DNA from 4 places in the Mesorhizobium sp. M0778 genome. Region 4 is predicted to be linked to each of the others. Evidence: predicted binding sites of a transcription regulator. Region 4 holds the regulator's gene; each other region holds the start of a gene.
What was found. Region 4 encodes PhoB, which activates phosphate uptake and scavenging genes when phosphate is short. Its sites were predicted from a motif close to TGTCATNNANCTGTCAT; they were not measured.
Positions count from the first base shown of each region.

Region 1: the regulator PhoB is predicted to act here: its motif matches at 2,547-2,563, upstream of NKI22_RS22220 (RNA degradosome polyphosphate kinase).
Region 2: the regulator PhoB is predicted to act here: its motif matches at 2,981-2,997, upstream of NKI22_RS25505 (PhoX family protein).
Region 3: the regulator PhoB is predicted to act here: its motif matches at 2,015-2,031, upstream of ugpB (sn-glycerol-3-phosphate ABC transporter substrate-binding protein UgpB).

Region 1 is NZ_JAMYPA010000017.1:84,220-88,990, reverse strand. Features, by position in the region: gene NKI22_RS22240 (metal-sensing transcriptional repressor) at 1-43, opposite strand, end outside; gene NKI22_RS22235 (TIGR02117 family protein) at 147-818, shown strand; gene NKI22_RS22230 (FAD-dependent monooxygenase) at 1,013-2,221, opposite strand; gene NKI22_RS22225 (zinc-finger domain-containing protein) at 2,241-2,486, opposite strand; gene NKI22_RS22220 (RNA degradosome polyphosphate kinase) at 2,636-4,771, shown strand, end outside.
Region 2 is NZ_JAMYPA010000023.1:16,715-21,485, reverse strand. Features, by position in the region: gene NKI22_RS25525 (SulP family inorganic anion transporter) at 1-1,038, opposite strand, end outside; gene NKI22_RS25520 (helix-turn-helix domain-containing protein) at 1,220-1,489, opposite strand; gene NKI22_RS25515 (phosphatase PAP2 family protein) at 1,807-2,508, opposite strand; gene NKI22_RS25510 (hypothetical protein) at 2,523-2,861, opposite strand; gene NKI22_RS25505 (PhoX family protein) at 3,064-4,771, shown strand, end outside.
Region 3 is NZ_JAMYPA010000001.1:677,368-682,138, forward strand. Features, by position in the region: gene NKI22_RS03510 (bifunctional diguanylate cyclase/phosphodiesterase) at 1-1,800, opposite strand, end outside; gene ugpB (sn-glycerol-3-phosphate ABC transporter substrate-binding protein UgpB) at 2,094-3,404, shown strand; gene ugpA (sn-glycerol-3-phosphate ABC transporter permease UgpA) at 3,590-4,474, shown strand; gene ugpE (sn-glycerol-3-phosphate ABC transporter permease UgpE) at 4,483-4,771, shown strand, end outside.
Region 4 is NZ_JAMYPA010000001.1:532,341-537,111, reverse strand. Features, by position in the region: gene NKI22_RS02755 (ROK family protein) at 220-1,464, shown strand; gene phoB (phosphate regulon transcriptional regulator PhoB) at 1,474-2,163, opposite strand; gene phoU (phosphate signaling complex protein PhoU) at 2,180-2,887, opposite strand; gene pstB (phosphate ABC transporter ATP-binding protein PstB) at 2,920-3,723, opposite strand; gene pstA (phosphate ABC transporter permease PstA) at 3,720-4,571, opposite strand; gene pstC (phosphate ABC transporter permease subunit PstC) at 4,575-4,771, opposite strand, start outside.

The DNA.
Region 1 (4,771 bases), on a different contig from region 4:
GCTTTATGATGGAAGGATGCGAGGCGTGGAGGTGATCTGACATGCTTGAGCATATCCTCCCGGGGAGGATACGCGTCAAGCGCTTTGTCAGCCGTGCAACTCCAGAGACGCTTCACCTTGAGCATGGCTTGCTCTAAGCCTTTCCCATGAAGAAGCTTGCCCGTTTTCTTGGCCTGCTGGTCGTTGCAACAGTGCTTGCCGCAGCGCTGGGCACGCTGCTGCCGCGCCCGCTCTGGCCGGCGGCAGTTGCCGATCCGATCGGCGCAAGCCACCGCATCTTGGTGCTGCAAAATCCGATCCACACCGACATCGCCATTCCGGTCGACGACGATATGCGCCGGCGCTTCCATTTCCTGGTCGATGCCGGCATTCCTGCCGACATGGCGGAGGTCCGCTACATCGTCTTCGGCTGGGGCGGCCGCGCCTTCTATCTGGAGACGCCGACCTGGTCGGAGCTGAAGCCGATGCCGGTGATGAAGGCGCTGACCGTCGATGCCTCGGTGATGCATGTCGACATTTCCGGCGACATCGCCGAGCCGCATCCCGACGTCGCCGGCTTCGACATCGGCGACGAACGCTTTGCAGCGCTGCTCGATTACATTGCGGCAAGCTTCCAGCGGGGGCCGAACGGGGCCATTCCGATCGAGAATGCGGCCTATTCCCGCTTCGATCGTTTCTTCGAAGCCAATGGCCATTTCAACGCGCTGATCGGCTGCAACACCTGGACGGCGGCGGCACTGCGCACGGCCGGGCTGCGCACCGGCTGGTGGAACCCGCTGCCAGCCTCGCTCGGCCTGTCGATGCGGCTTCACAATTGAAGAGGGTTCCGGCTGATCAACGCCGCGATCCTTCGAGCCCTCCTTTCGCCAATCTCTAACCTTGCAGGACCTAGCAAGGCGCCGAAACTGCCAATCTCCCTCCTTGTGGGGGAGATGTCCGGCAGGACAGAGGGGGGCGCTGTCCCGCCGGCCTATCGAGCTTTTTATCGCCGATCCCCAGACTCGCGCGCCCGCTAGCCATAAAGCCAATCAAGATCGGCGGCGAGCTTTTCGGGTGAGCGCATCGCCAGGAACAGGTTGCGGGCCATCGCCACCGGCCCGGCCGCGTGCCAGGCGAGGCGGTTGACCGCGCCGCGGCGGGCGACCTGGGCGACGCGCGGCCGCCGCGCCTGTTCCCAAGCGGCAAGCGCGCCGCTGAGATCGGCAGGCGAGGTGGCAACGAAGCCGGCAAGCGTCGCCGCGTCCTCGATCGCCATCGCCGCGCCCTGTGCGGCAAAGGGCGTCATCGCATGCGCCGCATCGCCGATCAGCGCGACGCCTTCCGGTGTCGTCCACCGCCGCTGCTCGACGGTGTGGATCGGCCATGCCGTCCACGGCGCCGCCTCGCTCGCCAGACGGACCAGCGCCGGCGCGGTACCGCGCATGGCACTGACGAGGCTGGCGGGGTCGGCATGCCCCGACCAGCCCTCGGCGATTCGCTCACCCCTGGTGAAGGCGGCGAGATTAAAGGCAGTGCCACGGCTGACCGGATAGGCGACCATATGGAAGTCGGGATAGAGGAATGCAGTAACGCAATCGGGCGCACCGATCATGCCGAAGGCCTGTCCGGCGAGGCTGTCCGCGGCCACCGTGGCTCGCCAGGCAAGCTCGCCCGAGAATCGGCTTCTGACAAAGTCGGCCTCCGTGCGGGCCAGCTTTTCTCGCACCGACGACCAGACGCCGTCGGCTCCCACCAGCAACGATGCCTCGGTTTCGATGGTCGTGCCGGCAATCTCGACTGTTGCGGTGATGCCATTCGGTCCGGATGCTACGCTGCCGACGCGCGCGCCGGTGACAAGCTCGAACTCGGGTCGCTCGGCTGTCCGCGCCATCAGCGCTGACTGCAGATCGCCGCGGTGGGCAACGAGATAGGGCGCTCCCCAGCGCGTTTCGGCGGCCTGGCCAAGCGGTACGCGCGCCAGCTCGCCCAGCGTGGCGGCATCCTTGAGCACGACCGCCTCCGGCCGCACCGCCGTCGGCAGCAGCCGATCGAGTACGCCGAGTTGTCGAAGAATGCGTGTCGCGTTGGGCGACAGCTGGATGCCGGCTCCGGCAGCCTCGAGGTGCTGCGCCTGTTCGAACAGTTTTATCCGATGGCCGCGCTCGGCGAAGGCCAGTGCCGCGGTCAGCCCGGCGACGCCCGCCCCGGCGATGACCACATGCCGGGACTGCGTTTCTCGCATCAGGCTTGTCGCGGAAGAATCAGGCGGCCTGGTCGATATAAAGGCAGCCCGGCGGCACCGTTTCCAATGCCTTCAGCTTCGGCGAATAGCGATAGAGCGTCGAGCAGTAGGGGCAGACCTTTTCATTGTCGTCGCCCATGTCGAGAAATACATGCGGATGGTCGAAAGGCGGATTGGCGCCGGTGCACATGAATTCCTTGACGCCGATGTCGATTGCCGGATAGCCCGCATCGTTCTGGAAATGGGGAATGGAACCGCCTGCCATCGTCGTCTCCTGATCTTGTCGATTGGATCTGGATCATAACCCGTCTCTTTGCAAGATCGATGAAATGAAACTGTCGCAAAAGCCTGTCAGAGGATAAGTTAAGCCGGTTAAGGCTGGCGCCGACGGCTGGTGTAGGAAGAGCAGGAACCATGAACGAACTGAAGCCGGTGCAAAGCGAATTCATCACCATCGAGGCTGCGAGCCGCGAAGGCGGCAATCCTGACCGCTTCGTCAACCGCGAGTTTTCCTGGCTGCAATTCAACCGGCGCGTGCTCGAGGAATCGCTGAACGCCAATCATCCGCTGCTCGAGCGCGTTCGCTTCCTGTCGATATCGGCGGCCAATCTCGACGAGTTCTTCATGGTCCGCGTCGCCGGTCTTGCCGGCCAGGTGCGCGAGGGTATCGTGCTGAAGAGCCCGGACGGGCGCACCCCCGAGCAGCAGCTCGAACAATTGCTGCGCGAGGTCGAGCGCCTGCAGGAGGACCAGCAGAACAGCCTTTCGGCGCTGATGCTGCAGCTCAACAAGGAAGGCATCGAGAGCATCACCCGCGATGCGCTGACCAAGGACGAGAAGACCTGGCTCGAGGACCATTTCCAGGAGCAGGTGTTTCCGGTCCTGACGCCGCTGTCGATCGACCCAGCGCATCCGTTTCCGTTCATTCCCAATCTCGGTTTCTCGATGGCGCTGCAATTGCGCCACCGCAAGAACGGCGAGGAAATGAGCGCGCTTTTGCGCCTGCCGGTAGCGCTGAGGCGCTTCATCCGCTTGCCGGATCGCAAGCATCACGTCCGCTTCGTTCCGCTCGAAGAGGCGGTCAGTCTCTACATCGGCAAGCTGTTCCCCGGCTATGAGGTCAAGGGCTCCGGCACGTTCCGCATCATCCGCGACAGCGATATCGAGGTCGAGGAAGAATCCGAAGATCTGGTGCGGCTGTTCGAGACGGCGCTGAAGCGTCGCCGCCGCGGCTCGGTCATCCGGATCGAGTTCGACAGGCTGATGCCGTCCGAATTGCGCGACTTCGTCGCCGGCGAGCTTGGCGTCTCGGCCAGCCGCATCAGCGTGCTTACCGGGCCGCTGGCGCTTAGCCAGATCTCGGAGATCGTCGCCGTCGCTCGCGACGATCTGAAGTTCACGCCCTACAATCCGCGCTTCCCGGAGCGCATCCGCGAGCATGGTGGCGATTGCTTTGCCGCCATCCGCGAGAAGGACATCATCGTCCACCACCCCTACGAATCCTTCGACGTGGTGGTGCAGTTCCTGCGCCAGGCGATGGCCGATCAGGAAGTGGTGGCGATCAAGCAGACGCTCTACCGCACCTCCAACGACAGCCCGATCGTGCGGGCTTTGGTCGACGCCGCCGAGGCCGGCAAGTCGGTGACGGCGCTGGTCGAGCTCAAGGCGCGCTTCGACGAGGAGGCCAACATCCGCTGGGCGCGCGACCTCGAGCGCGCCGGAGTCCAGGTCGTCTTCGGCTTTCTCGAGCTGAAGACCCACGCGAAAATGTCGCTGGTGGTGCGGCGCGAGGATGGCAGGCTACGCAATTACGTGCATCTCGGCACCGGCAATTACCACCCGGTCACCGCGCGCATCTACACCGACCTGTCCTTCTTCACCACCGATCCGACGATCGCGCGCGATGTCGCGCAATTGTTCAATTTCATCACCGGCTATGCCGAGCCGGCCGAGCAGATGCGGCTGGCCATATCGCCGTTCACGCTGCGCAACCGCATCCTCAAGCATATTTCGGACGAGATCGGCCACGCGCTGGATGGCAGGCCGGCTCGCATCTGGATGAAGATGAATGCGCTGGTCGATCCGATCATCATCGATGCGCTCTACGATGCCAGCCGCGCCGGCGTCGAGATCGATCTCGTCGTGCGCGGCATCTGCTGCCTGAGACCGCAGGTGCCGGGCCTGTCGGAGAACATAAGGGTGAAGTCGATCGTCGGCCGCTTCCTCGAGCACAGCCGCATCTATTGCTTCGGCAACGGCCACGGCCTGCCCTCGGACGGGGCGATCGTCTACATCTCCTCGGCCGATTTGATGCCGCGCAATCTCGACCGCCGGGTCGAGACCATGGTGCCGATCACCAATCCAACTGTGCATGAACAGGTGCTCGGCCAGATCATGCTCGGCAACATCATGGACAACCAGCAAAGTTTCGACGTATTGGCTGACGGAACCTCCCGGCGCGTTGTGCTGGAGGAGGGCGAGGAACCGTTCAACGCGCAGGAATATTTCATGACCAATCCGAGCCTGTCCGGACGGGGCGATGCGTTGAAG
Region 2 (4,771 bases), on a different contig from region 4:
GGCCGAGTGCATCATGCCTGAGACCGGTCCATGCGCGCCGGCCCGTACATTGGTCGCGGTGCGGGCAATGGTGCCGGTGGTGCAGATACCGCCGAACAAGGCGGAGGCGATATTGGCGAAGCCCTGCGCCACCAACTCGCAATTGGAGCGATGCCGCCTTCCGGTCATGCCGTCAGCGACGACGGCCGACAGCAGCGATTCGATCGCCCCGAGCAGCGCAAAGGCGATGGCGTCCGGCAGCACGTCGATTATCCTGTCGAGGCTGAGCGGCGGGAAGGCCGGCCATTGCAGGCTGCGCGGGATGCCGCCGAAGCGCGTGCCGATCGTTTCGGCCGGCATGGCGAGCAATGCCACGACGAGTGATGCCAGCCCGATGGCAATCAGCATGGCCGGCCACTTCGGCCGAAACCGCTTCAACAGCGCAATGGTGATGATGGTCAGTGCCGCCACCGCGGTTGCGGCGAGGTTGATCGTTCCGGCCGCCTCGCCGATGGCCATCAGCTTGGGCACCAGCGGCCCCGGTTCCTTGCCGGCGAGCTTCAGCCCGAAGAGTTCGACGATCTGGCCGGAGAAGATGATGACGGCGATGCCGGCGGTGAAGCCGACGGTCACCGGATAGGGGATGAACTTGATGTAGGTGCCAAGCCCGAGATAGCCGATGGCAAGCAGGAACAGGCCGGCCATCATCGTCGCCAGCAGCAAGCCGTCGACGCCAATTCGCGCCACCGTCGCAGCCACCAGCACAATGAAGGCGCCGGCCGGGCCGCCGATCTGGAAACGGCTGCCGCCAAGCGCCGAGACCAGGAAGCCGCCAATGATCGAGGTGTAGAGCCCGCGCTCCGGCGTCACGCCTGAAGCAATGGCAATTGCCATCGACAGCGGCAGCGCCACGATGGCGACAGTCAGCCCGGCGATGGCATCCGCCTTGAAGTGCGCGAGCGTATAGCCCTCGCGCAGCACCGTCACCAGCTTCGGCGTGAACAGTTCGGAAAATGTCGGCCGTGCCGGTTGATGCACTGCCCGCCGGGTCTGATCCATCGAGTGCCTTCCCCATGAAACCAAGGAGGCGGCGGGATCGTCGGCAGGACTGTCGGCGGTCGCCGTCGCGACTTGGAGCGGCGTGCGTCCAAATCGACGCACAGGTACGCTCCAACACTTTTGAACCGCGCATTGGACTATCCGAAAATCGATTTCGATTTTCGGCGATGCGGCAGTACCGTCAGCCTTGCGGGTTCTGCGGCGTGACAGGCTTGAGGCGAACGCCCCTGCCGCCACGCTCGCTCGCCTGGTTGTCGCCGATCAGCTCGACCCCGGCCTCTTCAAGGGCCTGGATGACCTTCATCAGCGTATCGACCACGCCCCGGACCACGCCGTCGCTCGCTTCCATGCGCTGAATGGTTGGAAGCGAAACCCCGGCGCGCTCGGCGAGCGTCTTCTGATCGATGCCGGCCAGCGCCCTCGCGGCACGCATCTGCGCGGCAGTGATCATCGGCCATAACCCCCGTCTGAGTCTGCGATATCACGTGTAATACCTTCATTATGATGGTTCAAGCATCATCTTGCATATGTGAAACATGCAGCACTCTTTGCCAGCCGATGCGCTAGCATGCTACAATTCGGCATCGTTTGGCGGGACATCCATTGCGATCCCGATTTCACAGACAACGACTCAAAAAGGATGAGCAGGTGAAGATATTCAATGCGTTGGCGACCTCGACAGCCTTGCTGTCGATGGTTTTCCTGCTGGCAGGCTGCGGTCATGGCCTGATCAACAGGCTGATTTGACCGCAAATCGACTGACATGAGTCAGGTGCCGCCGGCCCGCCCGAGCCATCGCTGCAGGAACCGGGCCGCAAGCCAGCACAGCATCGCCCAGGCAAAGCCGGCGCACCAGCCGGCCAATACGTCGGAGGGCCAGTGGACGCCGAGATAGATGCGGCTGATGCCGACCACCACCGTCGTCAGCACCGCCAGACCGAGCACATAGATCTTCGTTGTCCGCCCGGGCAAAAACCGCGCCGCCATGCTGCCCAGCGTCAAATATGTCACCGCCGACAGCATGGCGTGGCCGCTCGGAAACGAAAGTGATGCCACATCGGCGAGATGCGAGACCAGATCGGGGCGCGGCCGATCTATATCGAACTTGAGCACGCTTGACAGGACCTGGCCGCCCGCTACCGCGATGAACATGAGAAGCGCCGCGCCTGGCCTGCGGATGAGGAGCAGATAGACGATCATTGCTGCCGTGATCAGCACCAACACGCTGGCGCTGCCGAGGCTGGTGATGTCGCGCATCGCTCCTTCCAGCCACGCCGGTCCGATCGGATTGTCGGGTTGGCCGGCCTTGCGGAAGGCAAGCAGGATTTCGGTATCGAAGGCATGCGGCGTAGTGGCCCGCGCCATCTCCATTAGCTCCTCGAACCCCCACAGCCCGCCGGCAATGATCAGCCCGGCCAGCAGAACCGGGAACTCCAGCCAGTTGCGCAGTCTGCTTGCGGTCTTCTTCATCGGCCCGATCGCAGTTACAGCCTTTGCAGATAGGGTCCGAGCGTGATCAGCGCCACAGCTGCGATGGCAAGCACGATGCCGGTCGCCTGCAAGGCATTGACGCGCTCGCCGAAGAAGACCAGCGCCACCACATTCACCGACACCAGCTGGATCACCGCTGACAGGCTGAACGACACCGACATGCCGAATTCACGGATCAGCCTCAGCATGATCAGATTGCCGAGCGAATAGAGCGCCAACGTCAGCACGATCTTGCCAAAGCTCGGCGCCAGTCCCCATTGCTTCGCCGCCGTCGCCGCAAGCAGGAAGATCACTGTCGAAATGCAGAGCTGCCCAAGTCCCCAGAAACTCACTTTTTGCTCCTCCCGATGCGATCCTTGCGCGGCTGCCGCAGCTCTTGTTTCCGAAGCGCCGGTCGCGGTCAAGCGGGGCTGATGTTGGGCACGAAATCGCAGGTGGCAATTAGCCGGCATGTCATCAAACTGTGACCTGCCGGCGATACCGGATTGGCCAGGCAAAACGCTCCAGCAATCCATCCAGCCAGAGGCAGGCCCTATGACCGAACATCGCACCCCTGACGCTCATTTCCGCACCAGCCTGCTCGAGGAAAACGATGGGCCAGGAGCCAATCCCAGCGACAACCGCACCATGGGTGAGATCATCGCCGCGCGGTTCTCGCGCCGCGGCTTCCTCAAGGGCTCGCTTGCCGTCTCGGCCATAGCCGCTACCGTCAGCCCGCTGGCGCTGATCACCGCCGACAACGCCCGCGCCGCCGAAGGCTCCGCCTTCGCTTTCGACGAGATCGAGGCCGGCATCGACGACAAGCATCACGTCGCACCCGGCTATGACGCCGACGTGCTGCTGCGCTGGGGCGATCCGCTGTTCGCCGATTCGCCGGAATTCGATCCGACAAAACAGTCGGCGGAAGCCCAGGCCAGACAATTCGGCTACAACAATGACTATGTCGGTTATATCCCGATCGACGGCTCGGCCGAGCACGGCCTGCTGGTCGTCAACCACGAATACACCAATCCGCACCTGATGTTTCCGGGCCTCGTCACCATCGTCGATGGCAAAGCCAAGCAGGCGCCTCTCAGCAAGGAACAAGTCGACGTCGAGATGGCCGCGCATGGCGGCACCATTGTCGAGATCCGCAAGGAAGCCGGCAAATGGCAGGTCGTTCGCGACGGCAAGCTCAACCGCCGCATCACCTCCAACACCGAGATCGCGCTGTCCGGCCCCGTCGCCGGCCATGACCGAGTCAAGACCAGCGCCGACCCGAGCGGCACGAAAGTTGTCGGCACCGTCAACAACTGCGCCGGCGGCGTCACGCCGTGGGGCACCTATGTCATGGCCGAGGAGAACATCCACGGCTATTTCTCGGGCGAGCTGCCGCAAGGCCACAAGGAAGCCGCCAATTACAAGCGCCTCGGCATTCCCGAAGGTGCTTATGAATGGGCAGCGCATTACGACCGTTTCGACATCGGCAAGGAGCCGAACGAGCCGAACCGCTTTGGCTGGATCGTCGAGGTCGACGTCCAGGATCCGACTTCGGTGCCGAAGAAGCGCACCGCAATGGGCCGCTTCAAGCATGAGGGCGCCGAATCGATCGTCGCCAAGGATGGCCGTGTCGTCTTCTACCTCGGCGACGACGAGCGCTTCGACTATGTCTATAAGTTCGTCACCACAGGCAAGTTCAATCCGGACGACCGCGCCGCCAATATGGATTTGCTCGACGACGGCACCTTGCATGTCGCCAAGTTTGCCGACGACGGTTCGGTCGAATGGCTGCCGATCGTCTTCGGCCAAGGGCCGCTGACGGCGGAGAACGGCTTTGCCAGCCAGGCCGACGTGCTGATCGAGACGCGCCGCGCCGCCGACCTGCTCGGCGCCACCAAGATGGACCGCCCTGAAGACATCCAGCCCAATGCCGCCAACGGCAAGGTCTATGTCATGCTGACCAACAATTCGAAGCGCAAGGCCGATCAGGTCGACGCCGCCAACCCGCGTGCCGAAAATGCCTTTGGCCACATCATCGAGATCGTCGAGGACGGCGGCGATTTTGCCGCCACCAAGGGCAAGTGGGAGGTGCTCTTGAAATGCGGTGATCCCTCGGTTGCGGCAGTCGGCGCCACCTTCTCGACCGCAACCACGGCCAATGGCTGGTTCGGCATGCCGGACAATTGCGCGGTTGATTCGACCGGCCGCCTCTGGGTCGCCACCGACGGTCAGGGTCCGAAGGCCACTGGCCGCACCGACGGTC
Region 3 (4,771 bases), 150 kb from region 4:
GATGGCGCCACTGTCCTCGGCCACGGGGATGAAAACGGCCGGGGAAATGTCGCCCCGCTCCGGATGCTGCCAACGGACCAGGGCTTCGAAGCCGATCATCTTGCCGCTGCGGATTTCCTTCTGCGGCTGGTAGACGAGGTGGAACTCCTTGCGGGCGATCGCCTGGCGCAGTTCATGCTCCATCACGCGCTTGTCGCGGGCCGCGGTGCCCATGGCTATCTCGAAAAAACGATAGGTGTCCCTGCCCTCGGTCTTGGCGCGATGGAGTGCCGTGTCGGCATGGCCGATCAGGCCGGCCTGATCTTCGGCATCCAGCGGAAAGAAGGCGATGCCGATGCTGGCCGAAACAGGGCCGGAGCCGACTGAAACCCTGTTTTCCTCCCGGATCGCCGCCAGCAAGTCCTCGGCTATGCGGCCTGCGGCCAGGGGGTCGGGGAGGTTCGGAGCTAAGACGGCAAACTCGTCGCCGCCGAGACGCGCGAGCATCTGTCCGTGGCGCGGAATGCCGGAAATGCAGTGCGCCAGCTTCTGCAGCATGGCGTCACCGGCGCTGTGGCCGTAGAGGTCGTTGACTTGCTTGAATCGGTCGAGGTCAAGCAGCAGGAGCGCCAGATATCCATCCTTGCTGCCACGCTCCATCGAAGCGATTTCTGCTTCGAGCCGGGAAGAAAAGCTCCGCCGATTGGCAAGCCCGGTAAGTGGATCGAAATGCGCGAGACGGAGGATCTCTTCTTCCGCCTTCTTGCGCTCACGGATGTCGCGAACGGCAAGCACCGTATGAGGCCTGCCGCAGTAGGCGATCTTCCTGGCGATCAGCTCGACAGGAATTCTCGTGCCGTCGCTGCCCCTCAATTTCGTTTCTTGTGCCTGTTCGCCGAAGCCGGATACATCGGCTGCGCTCTGTCCATCGAACAGCTCGCCGAGTTGCATCGTGTTCAGGGTGGCTGTCGCCGTGCCCGTCAGTTTCGCCATGCTGTCATTGGCGCTGACTATGCGTGTGCCATCGCAAACGATCAGCCCTTCGACCGCGGCATTGGCGAGATCGTGCATGCGATCGGCCTCGAGCCTCTGCCGGCGAAAGCGCAGGTCGATCCACAGCGCGGCGCCTGACAGCACAAGGATTACCAGGCTGGCGACCGCTGCGGCAAAGGCCTGGGAAATGGGCTCGATGGAATGTTCGGATATTTCAATCGAGGAATCCGGAATGATCGACACCGCGCCCATCGCGATGAAATGCAAGCTGCAAATCGCCAGCGTCAAAAGCGCGGAGCCACCAAGTGTTGCGAGCGCGGACGGGCGGCGCAAGACGACAAGGAGCGCCATTGCCGCGAGCGTCCCGCCGGCCAGAAGCGATATCGCGACAAGGAGCAGGTTCCATACGATCCGGCCCTCGACCTCGAACGCCGCCATGCCGATGTAGTGCATCGTCGCGATGGCACCACCGAGAATGGCGCCGCCGACGAGGAAATGGTCGATGCCGCGGCGCAAGGTGGCAACCCACATCCCAAGCGCGGTCAGGATGACGGCGGCGGCAAGCGAAAAGGCGGATAATCCCGGACTATATGCGTTTGGTATTCCCGGCGTAAACGCAGTCATGGCGATGAAATGCGTCGCCCATATGCCGAACCCGGTCGAAGTTGCGGCGATCATTAGCCAGACAAGCCGGTTTCGGTTGGTCGATCGGCCGACGTGCTTAAGGAGATTTACTGCAGAGAAGCAAGAAATGCCGCAGACGAGGGCGGCAAGTGCGACCAGTCTCAGGTCGTGCTGACTTACAATACAATTATAGACCGTCAGCATCCTGGGTTCACTCGGTCTGCCAAATAACAGGGGAGGTGTGACTGATTAGCTCTTGGAGATTTTAACGAATGGTTAACCCGCGGGCCATGAGGCGGGCCTTTTCGGGGGAAAACCGATGCGCTCCGCCGAGAAGGCGGTGATGTAGTTCCTGGCGACGCTTTCGGTAGCGAGCGCACTTTAGCCGGAAGCGATGTTCATTGACCCGCAACAAAACCGTTGTCCGATTGTCATCAGCGCCACATATTGGCTTTGCGAGAGTGCCCCTTTCGCCAATGACAAACGGGAGATGAAACATGAAGTTCTTCGGCTTCGCGGCCGGTGTTGCCGCCACCTTGACCCTGCTTTCCACCACCTCCGCCTTCGCCGTCACGCAGATCAGCTGGTGGCACGCCATGACCGGCGCCAACGCCGAGGTCGTCGCCAAGATCTCCAAGGATTTCAACGCCAGCCAGAGCGACTATGAGCTCGTTCCGGTGTTCAAGGGCACCTATCCGGAGACGCTGAATGCCGGCATCGCCGCTTTCCGCGCCGGCCAGGCGCCCGATATCCTCCAGGTGTTCGACGTCGGCACCGGCGTGATGATGGCGGCCGAGGGTGCGATCAAGCCGGCGGCCGATGTGCTGACCAGTGCCGGGATGACCTTCGACAAGAGCCAGTATCTGCCCGGCATCGTCGGCTATTATTCGAAGCCGGACGGCACCATGCTGTCGTTCCCTTACAACTCCTCGTCGCCGATCCTCTACTACAACAAGGACATTTTCCAGAAGGCAGGCCTCGACGTGAACAGCCCGCCCAAGACCTGGAACGAGGTGTGGGAAGCTGCCAGGAAGATCAAGACGAGCGGCGCCGCCCCTTGCGGCTATACCTCGACCTGGCTGACCTGGATCCATCTGGAGAATTTCGCGGCGTGGAATGACGTGCCTTGGGCCACTCAGCAGAACGGCCTGGCCGGCGGCGATGTCGAACTCAAGATCAATGCGCCAATTTTCGTCAACCACTTCCAGGCGCTCGCGGACCTGGCCAAGGACGGCACGTTCAAGTATGGCGGTCGCACCTCCGAAGCCAAGCAGATATTCCTCGCTGGCGAATGCGGCATCTTCACCGAATCGTCGGGCGGCCTCGGCGATATCGTCAAGTCCGGCATGAACTATGGCATCGGCCAGCTTCCTTACGATAGCGACGCCAAGGGCGCACCACAGAACACCACGCCGGGCGGTGCCAGCCTGTGGGTGTTCGGCAACAAGTCGGACGAGGAATATAAGGGTGTTGCCGCCTTCTTTGCCTATCTGTCCAAGACCGATGTGCAGAAATATCTGCACCAGAAGTCGGGATACCTGCCTGTGACGCTCGCCGCGTATGAGGCGACCAAGAAATCAGGCTTCTATGACAAAAACCCCGGCCGCGAGACACCCATCCTGCAGATGACGGGCAAGGCGCCGACCGACAACTCGAAGGGCGTGCGCCTGCCGAATCTGCCGCAGGTGCGTGATATCCAGAATGAGGAGTTGGAGAAGATGCTGGCCGGCCAGCAAACCGCTCAGCAGGCGCTCGACAATGCGGTCACACGCGGCAACGCCGCGATCAAGGAAGCGCTGGAGAACTGACGAGATTATCTCGGTTAAAGCGCGTCGCGTTTGAATGGCCACATGCGACGCGCTTTAAGCTCTTGTTCTTATGCATGTCGTTATCCCAAAACCGCTGCGCACTTTTGGGCGACATGCGTTAGTCGGTTGAAATATCGCCCACGCGAGCTCGCGTTGGCGACACCTGGATAGCGAGGGAAATCAGCCTGTCTCCACGCGTCGTATTTCCCAACAAGATCCTGCCGTACCTGCTGGTGGCGCCACAACTCGCCATCACCCTGGTTTTCTTCTACTGGCCGGCCGGTCAGGCGCTTTACCAGTCGATGCTCAGGCAAGACCCGTTCGGGCTGAAGAGCAGGTTCGTCTGGTTTGCCAATTTCCGGAAGGTGCTGGCCGATCCGGCCTACCTCAACTCGATCAAGGTCACGGTGGTGTTCTCGCTTGCGACCGCGATCGTTGCCATGGTTGTGGCCCTGCTGCTCGCGGTCATGGCCGAGAAGGCCGTGCGCGGCAAAGGCCTCTACCGCACACTGTTGATATGGCCTTATGCCGTTGCGCCGGCGATTGCCGGCATGCTGTGGCTTTTCTTGTTCAATCCTTCGATCGGCTCGTTGGCCTATTTGCTGAGAAGCCTCGGCATCGCCTGGGACCCGCTGCTCAACGGCACCCACGCCATGATCCTGCTGGTGTCGGCGGCTGCCTGGAAGCAGATCAGCTACAATTTCCTGTTCTTCGTCGCCGGCCTGCAGGCGGTGCCGAAAACGCTGATCGAGGCGGCGGCCATGGATGGCGCTGGCGAGACCAAGCGCTTCTGGACCATCGTCTTTCCGCTGCTTGCGCCGACAACCTTTTTCCTGCTGGTCGTCAACACCGTCTATGCCCTGTTCGACACGTTCGGCATAGTTCATGCCGTCACCGGCGGCGGCCCGGGCAAGACGACCGAGACGCTGGTCTACAAGGTCTACAATGACGGCTTCGTCAATCTGATCCTGGGTGACTCGGCGGCGCAGTCGGTCATCCTGATGGCCATCGTCATCGCGCTCACAGCCATCCAGTTCCGCTATGTGGAACGCAAAGTCCATTACGGCTGAGGGCAGCGATGATCGGCCAATCTCCGCTCCGCACCGTCATCGCCCATGCCGTGCTTATCCTTGGCATATTGATCGTGGCTTTTCCGATCTACTACACCTTCGTTGCCTCGACGCACACGCTGCAAACGATCCTCAGGCCGCCGCTGCCGCTGTTGCCCGGCGACCAGCTATGGAACAATTACAGCGAGGCGCTGTTCGGCGGCATTGGTCGTATCGGCGGTGTCAGCGTCGGCAGACTGCTCCTCAACACCACGATCATGGCGCTCGGCGTCGCGGTGGGAAAGATCTTCATCTCGA
Region 4 (4,771 bases):
TTTTCGAGCCTCGAAAAAATACTGGCCCGATCTCCCGCTGCTGTCAACATCGATTCTGATGGATTTTGATGTTGCTGCGACTTTTTTCGAGCTTCGGAATAAACGATGACAGCGCCACCTGCATCTGACACTATTTGCCTCATCCGACACTATTTGTCGGCATTACCGACGGCTTCCGGTTCATGAGCGGCCGCGGCAAACCGGGAGGAAAGCAAAACGATGTCGGTCGGAATCCGCCATGACGATTTGCGCCGGCGCAACCGGGCGATGGTGATCTCGGCCGTGCGCCGGGCCGGCCAGCCATCGCGTACGGAGATCGCCGCAACCACCGGCCTCAGCCATTCGACCATATCGGCGATCTCCTCCGACCTGATACGGGAAGGCATCCTCGCCGAGAGCAAGGCAAGCGAACCCGTTTCGTTGAAACGCGGTCGTCCGCAGGTCGGCCTCGCCCTCAATCCGGAAGCGGCGGCGGTGCTGACCGTGGTGTTGTCGCTGAATTTCCTGTCGGCCGCCATCATCGACTATGCGGGGCAGGTGGTCGCCGAGGAACAGCGCCGGCTGGACACGCTGACCATGCCGCGCGACGAACTGATCCGCGAATGCATGGCCATCGTCCGGCGCCGGCTGGACGATCCAGATCTTGACGTCCGCAGTGTCGCCCGCATCGCCCTGGCGATTCAGGGAATTACCGACTCCCCTGCACGCGCCATGCTGTGGTCGCCGATCACGCCCCAGACGGACATCGCCTTTGCCGACATGCTGGAAGATGAATTCGGCATCCCGGCCACGGTGGAGAACGACTGCAATATGATGGCGGTGGCTTTGCGCTGGCGCGATCCGGATCGCTATCGCGACGACTTCATCGCCATCCTGCTTTCGCACGGCATCGGCATGGGGCTGGTGTTGAAGGGCGAGCTGTTCACCGGCACGCATTCCTCGGGCGGCGAGTTTGGCCACATGATCCATCGTCCGGGCGGCGCGCTCTGCCGTTGCGGGCGGCGCGGCTGCATCGAGGCCTATGCCGGCAATTACGCCATCTGGCGCAACGCCACGCAGATGAGCGAAGACAGCCAACCGGTCGCCGACGTCAGCGACGCCGACATGCGCGCGCTGGCGGTTCGGGCGCGCGAGAAGGACGGGCCGGAACGCGAAGCCTACCGCAAGGCCGGCGAAGCGCTGGGTTTCGGTCTCGGCTCGCTGTTCGCGCTGATCGATCCGGCACCGGTCGCAATGGTCGGCGCCAGTGCCGCCGCCTTTGATCTGATCGAGCCGGCCTTGCGGAAGGCCATCGCCCAGACCGCCGGCGGCCAGCATACGGGCTCGATCTCCTTCGATACCGAGCCGAACGAATTGCCGCTGATCCGCGAAGGCTGTGCAATGCGGGCGTTAAGCTTCGTCGACCAGCAGATTTTCGCGCCGGGCGCGCAAATGAGGCCCGGCGTCAGAAAGAACGTAGCCTGACTGGGCGGGTCAATCTTCCCTGATCGCGTAGCCGGCACCGCGGATGGTGCGGATGACATCAGGCATGCGGCCGTTGTTGACGGCTTTGCGCAGCCGCCCGACATGCACGTCGACGGTGCGTTCGTCGATATAGATCGTCTCGCCCCAGACATTATCGAGTAACTGGCTGCGCGAGAAGACGCGGCCCGGATGCCGCATCATGAATTCGAGCAACCGGAATTCGGTCGGCCCGAGCCGGATCTCGGTCTTCTTGCGATACACCCTGTGCGATTCGCGATCGAGCACGATGTCGCCGACCTTCAGCACGCTGGACAGCACTTCCGGCTTGGCGCGGCGCAGCAGCGCCTTGACCCTGGCCATGAATTCCGGTGTCGAAAACGGTTTGACCAGATAGTCGTCGGCGCCGGTCGAAAGACCGCGTACCCGGTCGCTCTCCTCGCCGCGCGCGGTCAGCATGATGATCGGCAGCCGTTCGGTTTCGGGGCGCACCCGCAACCGGCGGCAGAGCTCGATGCCGGAAACCGCTGGTATCATCCAGTCGAGCACCAGAAGATCGGGCACATTCTCCTGCAAACGGATCTCGGCTTCGTCGCCGCGTGTCACCACCTCGACCTGGTAGCCTTCGGATTCGAGATTGTAGCGGAGCAGCACACCCAACGGCTCCTCGTCCTCCACCACCATTATGCGTGGTGCGATCATCGGCTGGGCACCCCCATCATGTCGCCGGTGCGGACATTGTCGTTTCGTCTTGCTTCGGACGATTGACCGGCAATTGCTCGCCGGTCAGCACATAATACGCATTTTCGGCGATGTTGGTGACATGGTCGCCGATCCGCTCCAGATTCTTGGCGCAGAACAGCAGATGCGTGCAAGCGGTGATGTTGCGCGGGTCTTCCATCATGTAGGTCAACAGTTCGCGGAACACCGACGTATATTTGACGTCGATGCGCTCGTCGGCGGCGCGTAGCTTGGCCAACGCGGCCGCATCGCCTGCAGCATACTCCTCGATGACGCCCTGCACCTGGATGAGCACCAGCTGCGCCATCGCATCGATGGAATGCGATAGGTCGCGCGGTGTGACGCTAAGGCCGACCGCACTCACACGCTTGGCGATATTCTTGGCAAGGTCGCCGATGCGTTCGAGATCGCCGGCCATGCGGATCGCCCCGACGACATGGCGCAGATCGTGGGCCATCGGCTGGCGCTTGGCGATCAGGGTGATGGCGCGGTCGTCCAGTTCGCGTTGACGCGCATCCATGATGGCATCGTCGGAAACGACGCGTTGCGCCAGCACGTTGTCAGAATTCAACAGGGCCTTGGTCGCCCCGCCGACCATCGAACCGGCGAGGTCGGCCATGTCGCGGATCAGCTTGCTGATCTGCTCGAGATCCTCGTCGAAAGAAGCGACTGTGTGTTCGCCCATGGTCCTGTCCTCATATGCGTGATCGGAACGGCTCAGCCGAAGCGGCCGGTGATGTAATCCTGCGTGCGCTTCTCGCGGGGCGACGTGAAGATCTTCTCGGTCCGGTCGAACTCTACCAGTTCACCCAGATACATGAAGGCGGTCTGGCGCGATACGCGCGCCGCCTGCTGCATGTTGTGGGTGACGATGACGATCGTGTAGTCGGCTTGCAATTCGTCGATCAGTTCCTCGATCTTGGCGGTCGACAGCGGGTCGAGTGCCGAAGCCGGCTCGTCGAGCAGAATGACTTCCGGCTTCACCGCCACGGTGCGGGCAATACAAAGCCGCTGCTGCTGGCCGCCTGACAGGCTCAAGCCGCTGGCGTTGAGCTTGTCCTTGACCTCGCCCCACAGCGCGGCCCGCTTCAACGCTTGTTCGACGCGGCCGTCCATTTCGGACTTGCCCAGATTCTCATAAAGCCTGACGCCGAAGGCGATGTTCTCGTAGATCGACATCGGGAACGGCGTCGGCTTCTGGAACACCATGCCGATCTTGGTCCTCAGGAGATTGAGGTCCTGCGAGCGGTCGAGAATGTTCTTGCCGTCGAGCAGCACCTGGCCCTCGGCTGTCTGCTTCGGGTAGAGTTCGTAGATGCGGTTGAACACACGCAGCAGCGTCGATTTCCCGCAGCCCGAAGGGCCGATGAAGGCAGTGACGCTGCGCTCGGGCAGCGACAAGGTGATGTCCTTCAACGCCTTGCTCTGGCCGTAGTAGAAGTTGAGGTTCTTGACCTCGATCTTCGTCTTCTCGGCGACCGTTTCGGTCATCGTCATGTCCGGGGACAACATCTGTGTCATCTGTCCTCTCTGCGTCCGGTAAGGCTGCGGGCGAGGATGCTCAAGCCCAGAACCGTCAGGGTGATTATGAGTGCGCCGGTCCACGCCAGTTGCTGCCATTCCTCATAAGGGCTGAGAGCGAACTGGAAGATGGTCACCGGCAGGCTGGCCATCGGCGCGTTGATATTGCTGCTCCAGAACTGGTTGTTGAGCGCGGTGAAGAGCAGCGGCGCCGTCTCGCCGGAAATGCGTGCTATCGCCAGCAATATGCCGGTGACGATGCCGGACAATGCGGCGCGGTAGGCGACCGAGCGGATCACCACCCAGCGCGGCGCGCCGATCGCGGCGCCGGCTTCACGCAACGCGTTCGGCACCAGGTTGAGCATGTCTTCAGTGGTGCGCACGACCACCGGAATGACCAGGATGGCAAGCGCAACGGCGCCGGCTATGGCCGAGAAATGTCCCATTGGCCGCACCATCAGTTCATAGACGAACAAGCCGATGATGATCGACGGCGCCGACAACAGGATGTCGTTGATGAAGCGCACGACGGTGGTGATGCGCGAGAAACGCCCATATTCGGCCATGTAGGTTCCCGCCAGCACGCCGATCGGCGTGCCGACGACAACGGCGATGATCGTCATCAGCAGGCTGCCCGCGATTGCATTGAGCAGGCCGCCGGCCTCGCCTGGCGGTGGCGTCATCTCGGTGAAGACCGCGAACGAAAGCCCGGCTGTGCCCTTATAGACCAGTGCACCGAGAATGAGCGCCAGCCAGGCAAGCCCGATGCCGGCGGCGACGACGCAAAGCGCCATCATCACCGAATTTCTGGCTTTGCGGCGGCTGTGGAGCGATGAGGATGTCGACATCGGTCAGACTCCCGTACGGGCGTCGATCCGCATCAGCATATAGCGGGCGGCGGCAAGGATCAGGAAAGTGATGACGAACAGGATCAGGCCGAGCGAAACCAGAGAGGAGGTGTAGAGATCGCCGTCGGCCTCGGTGAACTCATTGGCGATGGTCGCCGAGATCGTCGTGCCCGGCGCGAACAGAGAGGCGCTGATGCGGT